DNA from 2 places in the Clostridium novyi NT genome. Region 2 is predicted to be linked to the other one. Evidence: a T-box and tRNA genes for the amino acid it is inferred to sense, from the RefSeq annotation. Region 2 holds a T-box; the other holds one or more tRNA genes.
What was found. The T-box of region 2 lies ahead of alaS (alanine--tRNA ligase). A T-box ahead of a tRNA ligase gene usually reads a tRNA of that ligase, here a tRNA-Ala.
Positions count from the first base shown of each region.

Region 1: it has a tRNA-Ala gene. The T-box ahead of alaS (alanine--tRNA ligase) is inferred to sense a tRNA for this amino acid. The anticodon was not compared.

Region 1 is NC_008593.1:2,034,820-2,039,262, reverse strand. Features, by position in the region: gene NT01CX_RS09385 (M48 family metallopeptidase) at 1-657, shown strand, start outside; gene NT01CX_RS09380 (lytic transglycosylase domain-containing protein) at 768-1,421, opposite strand; gene NT01CX_RS09375 (macro domain-containing protein) at 1,719-2,270, shown strand; tRNA gene NT01CX_RS09370 (tRNA-Ala) at 2,554-2,629, shown strand; tRNA gene NT01CX_RS09365 (tRNA-Ile) at 2,634-2,710, shown strand; tRNA gene NT01CX_RS09360 (tRNA-Gly) at 2,726-2,799, shown strand; gene NT01CX_RS09355 (sigma-54-dependent Fis family transcriptional regulator) at 2,924-4,443, shown strand, end outside.
Region 2 is NC_008593.1:1,471,131-1,475,573, reverse strand. Features, by position in the region: gene nifU (Fe-S cluster assembly scaffold protein NifU) at 1-364, shown strand, start outside; gene mnmA (tRNA 2-thiouridine(34) synthase MnmA) at 386-1,429, shown strand; T-box leader at 1,590-1,781, shown strand; gene alaS (alanine--tRNA ligase) at 1,843-4,443, shown strand, end outside.

The DNA.
Region 1 (4,443 bases), 560 kb from region 2:
CAATTACCTTATATTCATAATATGGTACAGGAAATGAGCAGTATTTTAGGAATAAAAGAACCTGAAGTATACATATATGAAGGGACTAATTATGATGTCCATGTTCAAGGGGTAAATAGGTCATGGATAGAGATATCTGCAAAAACTGTTGAAAACTTTTCTAAGAATGAATTGAAATTTTTAATAGGATCTCAACTAGCTCATATAAAAAGCAAGCATATATACTGGAAAATATTAATGGAGCAATGCATTAAGGCACCTAAATTAATTGAGAATGTTTATAATGAAGGAATGGCTGGAATTGCAAATGAAAGACAGATTTTACAGATGGGGCTAAAAGTAATAATGTATAAGTGGAGTAGAGTGGCAGAGTATTCTAGTGATGCTTGTGGATATCTTTTAGTTGGGGATATTGAAGCGTGTATAAGTGCAATAAAAAAGGTTATATTCAACAATGACTTTATATCAAATAATGTTAACTTGGGAGAATATCTAAAACAAGCTGATTTACTAGAAAACTACAATAGCGTCATGGCTAGGTATTCAAAATTGGATGAACAAATTCCATATGGTCCGCTTAGAATTAAGGAGCTTTTAAGATTTGTATCTTCAAGTAAAGCAAAAGAAGTGAGAAAGAAAATGAGACTCCTTAATTAAAAAATATATTTTAATATAAAAAGAAACAAGCTATATAAAAAGAAATAAAAAAATATAGAAGATATTTAAGATTAAAATATCTTCTATATTTTAGCTAAAATTATTAAAAATTATTTTCCGTAGTATTTCATTACCTTTTTAACATAGTCCCTTGTTTCAAGAGGAAGTCTACATATTCCACTTTCATCCTTAACGCCTCTTCTTCTTAGAGTACCACATCCAGCGTTATAAGCAGCTAATGCCATTTTTTTATTGTTACCGTATCTATTTAGCATATCTTTTAAATGACGAGTTCCACCATCTATATTTTCCTCTATATCATAAGGATTTTTTACATGTAGGTCTTCACAATTTACAGGCATTAATTGCATAAGTCCCATTGCCCCTGCGTGAGATACACATTTAGGGTTAAAATCTGATTCTTGTTTTATAACTGCCATTATAAGATCTTTGTCTATTCCATATTTTCTTGAGGCATTTTCAACAGCTTTATCAATTGTTATATTTCCTGATTTTACAGAAGATTTTACGTCTTTTCTGATATTTTGAACTCTTTCTTTAGCTGCATAACCAAGACTAGTCATGTCTTCTTCATTAAGGGAGAGCTTATCTAAAAAATTATCATCATAGTTATCTAAACCAGCATTTAATAAACTTTCCATTGCTACTTGAAATGCTGGTGAATCTCCGGCAGCTTGTTTAAGCATAGTAGTCATTAATTGAAACTTTAAAAATTCTTCTATTTTAGAATTATTTATTTCCATAATTTCACCAACCTTTTATTATACAAAATAGTATGTATTTGTTTTTTATCGTAATAATATGCTTTAATCTTTAGGGGGATAAAGTTAATATAAGAATAATAATTAAAAAATTTAATATATATGACAATAGTTGGATAGTATAAAGTATATACGCTTTTAAATAGTGAGACTTTTTTAAAAGTTGTAAAAATTGTTTGAAGGAAAAGTAAAAAAAAAAGCGAATTATTTATAGTACAGTATAAGTTTTAGTTTTGGTAAGATTTTATTCAAATTTATGTATTAGAGGAGTTGAGTATTATGATTAAAGTAAAAAACAAAGAAATCATTATAAAAAAAGGCGATATTACAAATGAATCCTCTGATGCCATAGTTAATCCAGCTAATGGTATGTTGAAGCATGGCGGTGGAGTTGCTGCTGCTATAGTAAAAAAAGGTGGACGTGAAGTACAAGAAGAAAGTAATAAAATAGTTAGAAAAGAAGGAATAATTCCAACTGGTGGAGCAGTTATAACTAAGGGATATAATTTGCCTTGTAAATATATTATTCATGCTGTAGGACCTAGAATGGGTGAAGGAGATGAAAAATTAAAGCTTAAAAATGCTGTTCTAAGTGCATTATGTTTAGCAGAACAACATAATTTAAAGTCAATATCAATACCAGCTATAAGTTCAGGAATATTTAGATTTCCTAAAGATGAATGTGCCAAAATATTAATAAACACTTCAATAAAGTTTTTACAAACAAGTGCTAAAAGTCTTAAAACTATAGTTATGTGTAATTTAGATGATAAAACGTATGAAATATTTTTACAAGAAGAGAAGGAAATATTAAAAGAAAAAAATATATAGTAACAAATAATATATTCATTATAAGAGCATAGAGTTTTATGATTATCTAAGTATATAAAAATATTAAGTTGTATAAGAATAGAATTATAGTAAAAAAGCAGCAGGAGTAAGCTGCTTTTTAAAATGAAGAAATACATATAATATTTTATATATTTTAAAAGAAAAATAAAGAAAATTAAATATAATTTTCAATAATTAATAAATATGTAGTTAATATATTATTTTACAAATTATAAATATATGTTATAATATAGATTGTCCAATGCATAATAAGCAATTATTTGGGGGTATAGCTCAGTTGGGAGAGCACCTGCCTTGCACGCAGGGGGTCAAGAGTTCGAATCTCTTTATCTCCACCATTATGGGTCTATAGCTCAGCTGGTTAGAGCGCACGCCTGATAAGCGTGAGGTCGATGGTTCGAGTCCATTTAGACCCACCAATTAAATATTATTATGCGGGTATGGTTCAATGGTAGAACGTCAGCCTTCCAAGCTGAACACAGGGGTTCGATTCCCCTTACCCGCTCCAAATAAAAACAACTTCAATATTGAAGTTGTTTTTTTATTTTTATTTTTGTTATAATTTGCTAATATATTAGTGTATAAAGTAAACTATAAAATGTATTATTGAAAATAAAAATAAGAGGTGCATTATGAAAACTTACATGAATTTTATAAAAGATTGTTGGAATCAATTCATGAAAAATGGTTATATAGACAGTAATGTAAGGAAGGAAATAGCCGATTCATGGATGAGATGTAGAGAATATAATGTAAATCCTATGAATGGTAGAGGGGTTGTTAAAGACGATCAATTTACTGTAAAAAAGATACAAGAAAATATAGAACTTATTTCTATTGCTAAACCTATAATGAAAGGATTATATGAAATAGTTAAAGGCTCTGAATTTGCTATTATATTGACAGATAAAGATGGATATGTTCTAGAAACCATAGGAGATAATTCTATGCTAAAAAGAATGAAGGAACTAAATTTTGTAAAAGGTGCTCTTTGGAATGAAGAAGTAGTAGGAACCAATGCTATAGGAACAGCTATTTATTTAGATAAACCTATACAAACAATTGGAGCTGAACACTATTGTATAGAACAACATTCCTGGACTTGTTCAGGGGCACCAATTCATAATGAAGAAGGAGAGGTTATAGGATGTATAAATATGTCTGGGAATTATTATAATGCTCATCCTCATACTTTAGGAATTGTTACATCGGCAGCCCAATCAATACAAAAACAACTAGCAGTTGCTGTTTCAAGTAACTTGATGAATATTACGTTTAATTCTATTTCGGAAGGAATTATAGTATTAAACAAAAATATGAAAATAAAAAAAGTAAATGGAAGAGCAGCACAGATTTTAAATTCTAATATAGATAAATTAATTAATACTGATATAAAGGATATAGTAAAAGATATTGATTTTGAAGCAATAATTAGTGGCAAATATAAATCTTTTAATAGTATTGAACGTAATTTTTGCGTAAAAAGAGATGAGATACAAATTGATGATAAAATTTATAAAGAAAATATAAAAAATATAAATAAAAAAGTTATTCCATGTATTCTAGATATAATTCCTATGAAAGTTCATGAAAAAGTAATAGGAATAGTTATAACCTTTACTGAAACTGGGCAAATACATAAGCTAGTTAATAAGGTTATTGGATATAAAGCTAAATATACTTTTGATGATATAATAACCCAAAATCAAAGTATGAAAAAAATGATAGAACGGGCAAAAAAAATAGCATTGAATGATTGTAATATATTAATAGAAGGTGAGAGTGGAACTGGAAAAGAGCTAATAGCTCAATCAATACATAACTATAGTAAAAGAAAAACAGGACCTTTTGTAGCGATAAATTGTGCGTCTATACCTAGAGAACTTGTGGAAAGTGAATTTTTTGGATATGAAAAGGGAGCATTTACAGGGGCATCTAAAGAAGGATATACTGGAAAGTTTGAACTTGCTAATGGCGGAACTATATTTTTAGATGAAATAGGAGAACTTCCTTTAGATGTACAATCTAAGCTTTTAAGAGTTTTGGATAATAATAAAATAACTAGAGTAGGCGGTAATTATGAAAAACAACTTAATGTAAGAGTTATAGGAGCAACTAATAGAAAATTAAAAGAAGAAATAAAGCAAAAAAA
Region 2 (4,443 bases):
AAGTGGAGTTGGAGAAGTTGGTAACCCACAATGTGGAGATATAATGAAAATCTATTTAGATGTTGAAGATAATATAATAAAAGACGTAAAATTTAAGACTTTTGGATGTGGTTCTGCCATAGCTTCATCAAGTATGGCAACAGAACTTGTAAAAGGAAAAACTTTAGAAGAAGCTTGGAAGTTAACAAACAAAGCTGTTGCAGAAGCTTTAGAAGGACTTCCACCAGTTAAAATGCACTGTTCAGTTTTAGCTGAAGAGGCAATTCACACAGCTATAAACGATTATAGAGTTAAGCAAGGATTAGAACCTTGGGATATGAAAGTTCATTCAGATCATATCCACGATGAAGTACATGGCAAATAATATTGGAATGGAATGGTGAAAATGAGTAAGAAAGTAGCCGTAGGTTTAAGCGGAGGAGTAGATAGTTCTGTAGCTGCCTATCTTTTAAAAGAAAAAGGATATGACTTAATAGGAATAACAATGAAGGTATCCTGTGATTTAGATGTTTCAGAAGACGCTAAAAAAGTTGCAGATAAACTAGGTATTCCATATTATGTTATAGATTTAACAGAAGAATTTAAAAATAAGGTAATAGATAATTTTGCTGAGGAATATTTACAAGGAAGAACGCCAAATCCTTGTGCTGTATGTAATAAACATATTAAGTTTGGAGCACTGATTCAAAAGGCAAAAGAATTAGGAGCCGACTATATAGCTACAGGTCATTATGCAAGAATAGAAGAACATAATGGAAGATTTTTAGTGTTAAACGCTAAAGATGACAAAAAAGATCAAACATATATGTTTTATAGTTTAACTCAAGATGTGTTAAAGCACATATTAATGCCTTGTGGTGAATATACAAAAGATCAAATAAGAGAAATTGCTAAAAAAATAGGACTTGAAGTTCATAACAAAAAAGAAAGTATGGATATATGTTTTATACCAGACAATGATCATGGAAAATATATTAAAGGATTAGAATGCAGGGATAGAATTAAACCAGGTAATTTTGTAGACAAAGATGGTAAGATTTTAGGAACACATAAAGGACTTATATATTATACAATTGGTCAAAGAAAAGGGCTTGGATTATCTCTTGGAAAACCAGGCTTTGTTATAGACATAAATCCAGAACGTAATGAAGTTGTTATCGGAGATGAAGAAGAAATATTTAATGAAGGTCTTATTGCAAAAGAAGTTAATTTTATTCCATTTGATTCTTTAGAAAATCCTATGGAAGTTGAAGCTAAAATAAGATATTCAACAACTAAAAGTAAAGCTACTATAATTCCTTATGATGATGGAAAAATTAAGGTTATGTTTAAGGATAAACAAAGAGCTATAACAAAAGGTCAAAGAGTTGTATTTTATATACAAGATATGCTAGTTGGCGGAGGAACTATAGAAAGTATAGTTAAATAATTATTTAAGTTATTATGCGAAATGATTTTAAAAAAATTGTTTCGCATATTTTATAATTTTTAATTTAATAATCCATAAATTGCAGGAATGTTGACATAACTACAAAATTTTCATATAATCTAAATATCTTTTATTATAAAATATTAAAAACAGTAAATAATATTAGGCGATGATAAGAATGAGTAGGTAATTTGTTATTATTAAGAGAGGAAGTGGACGGTGCGAACTTCTTAATGCAAATATTGAAGCTATCTTGGAGTCATATTAAATTAAGAGGTATATGTACATAAATTACATTTTATATGTATTCATATATAACTAGGGTGGTACCGCGAAAACTTTCGTCCCTTGAGAGATGCAAGGAATGGAAGTTTTTTGTTTTAAAATTAATGCTTTGTGGAGGTAATTAATAAATGGAAAAAATGGGATTAAATCAAGTTAGAGAAGCATATTTGAAATTTTTTGAAAGTAAAGGTCATTTAAGACTTCCAAGTTTTTCGGTTGTTCCTAAAAATGATAAAAGTTTACTACTTATAAATGCAGGTATGGCACCGCTTAAACCATACTTTACAGGACTTCAAACTCCACCAAGAAAGAGAGTTACAACTTGTCAAAAATGTATAAGAACTGGTGATATAGAAAACGTAGGAAAAACATCAAGACACGCTACATTCTTTGAAATGATGGGAAACTTCTCTTTTGGAGATTACTTTAAAAATGAAGTTATTCCATGGGCTTGGGAATTTACAACAGAAGTTTTAAAACTTCCTAAAGAAAAATTATATGTAACAATATATTTAGATGATGATGAAGCTTATGATATATGGACATCAAAAACAGATGTTGATCCAAAACACATATTTAGATTAGGAAAAGAAGATAACTTCTGGGAACATGGTGTTGGACCTTGTGGACCTTGCTCAGAAATACACTTCTATAAGGACAATGGAGAAATAAAATCAGCAGAAGAATTTATAGAAAAATCAGATGCCGATAGAGCTGTTGAATTCTGGAATCTTGTATTTACACAATTTGATAAAGATGAAGATGGAAACTACAATAGATTAGAATTCCCTAACATTGATACAGGTATGGGACTTGAAAGAATGGCAACAATTATGCAAGGTGTTGAAACTATATTTGAAGTTGACACAATAAAGAGCATATTAGATAAAGTTGCTGCACTTGCTAATACAAAATATGGAGAAGATGAACTTAAAGATGTATCTTTAAGAATCATAACAGATCACGTAAGAAGTGTATCAGTTATGATAAGTGATGAAGTATTACCATCTAATGAAGGAAGAGGATATGTTCTTAGAAGACTTTTAAGAAGAGCAGCAAGACATGGTAAACTTTTGGGAATTAAAGGAACATTCTTATACAAAATAGTAGATAGTGTTATTGAAAACTCAGGAGAAGCTTACCCTGAATTAAAAGAAAAGAAAGATTACATTAAAAAAGTTATATCAATAGAAGAAGAAAGATTTGCTGAAACAATAGATTCTGGTATGGAAATATTAAAAGAATACATAGAGGATCTGGAAAAAAATAATAAAAAGGTGTTATCAGGAGAAAAAGTATTTAAATTATATGATACTTATGGATTCCCTCTTGAATTAACTGAAGAAATTCTTGAAGAAAAAGGAATCACTGTAGACATGGATAGTTTCAATAAAGAAATGAAGGAACAAAGAGAAAGAGCAAGAGCTGCAAGATCTGAAAGTACTTATATGGGAACAGATGTTAAAATATTAGACACTATACCTTCAGAAATTGAAACAACATTTGATGGATATGAAAATCTAGAACTTCAATCAAAAGTAAAAGTTATAATAAAAGATGATGCTTTTGCAGATTGTATAAACAAAGGTGAAAAGGGAATAATAGTTACAGATAGAACTCCATTTTATGCAGAAATGGGAGGACAAATAGGAGACAAAGGAACTATTTCAGCAGATGGATTTATGGCAAAAGTTCAAGATTGTAAAAACAATATAGGTGGAAAAATAGTTCACTTTGTAGAAGTTACAGAAGGAAGTATAAAATTAGAAGACGAAGTTTTACTAGAAGTTGATAGAAAAAGAAGAGAAAATATAGGAAAAAATCATAGTGCAACTCACTTACTTCATGCTGCATTACGTAAAGTTGTAGGAGAACACGTACATCAATCAGGTTCTTATGTTGATGAAGATAAATTAAGATTTGACTTTACACACTTTGAGTCATTAACTCATGAAGAACTAAAGAAAGTAGAAGACTTAGTTAATGATACTATAGAAAGTGTATGGGATGTAGTAACTAAAGAAATGACTATCGAAGAAGCTAAAAATAGCGGTGCTATGGCATTATTCGATGAAAAATATGGAGACAAAGTAAGAGTTGTAAAAATGGGAGACTTCAGTACTGAACTTTGTGGAGGAACTCATATTTCTAATGTTGGAAAAATAGGATTATTTAAAATAGTATCTGAAAGTGGTATAGCTGCTGGTACTAGAAGAATTGAAGCTGTTACAGGACATAAAGCACTAGAATTTATAGAACATAAATCAGACTTATTAAGACAAATTGCAAGCATGCTAAAATGTTCAGAAAAAGATATAATAAATAGATTAAATCAACAAAATGCAGAATTAAAAGATAAAGACAAAGAAATATCAGCTCTTAAATCAAAACTTGCAAGTGGTTCAGAAGATGATATATTAAAAAATATAAAAGAAGTAAAAGGTGTTAAGCTTGCAGTTGCAGCACTTAAAGATGTAGATGGAGAAGCTTTAAGAAATTTAGGAGATAAAATAAAAAATAAAATAGAAAGTGGAGTAGTTGTACTTGGAAGTGAAGTAGAAGGTAAAGTTCAATTCATAGCTATGGCTAGTAAAGATGTAGTTTCAAAAGGTGTTCATTGTGGAACCATAGTAAGAGAAATAGCTAAAATCGCCGGCGGTGGCGGTGGTGGAAGACCAGATATGGCACAAGCAGGTGGAAGACTTCCAGAAAAATTAAATGATGCTATT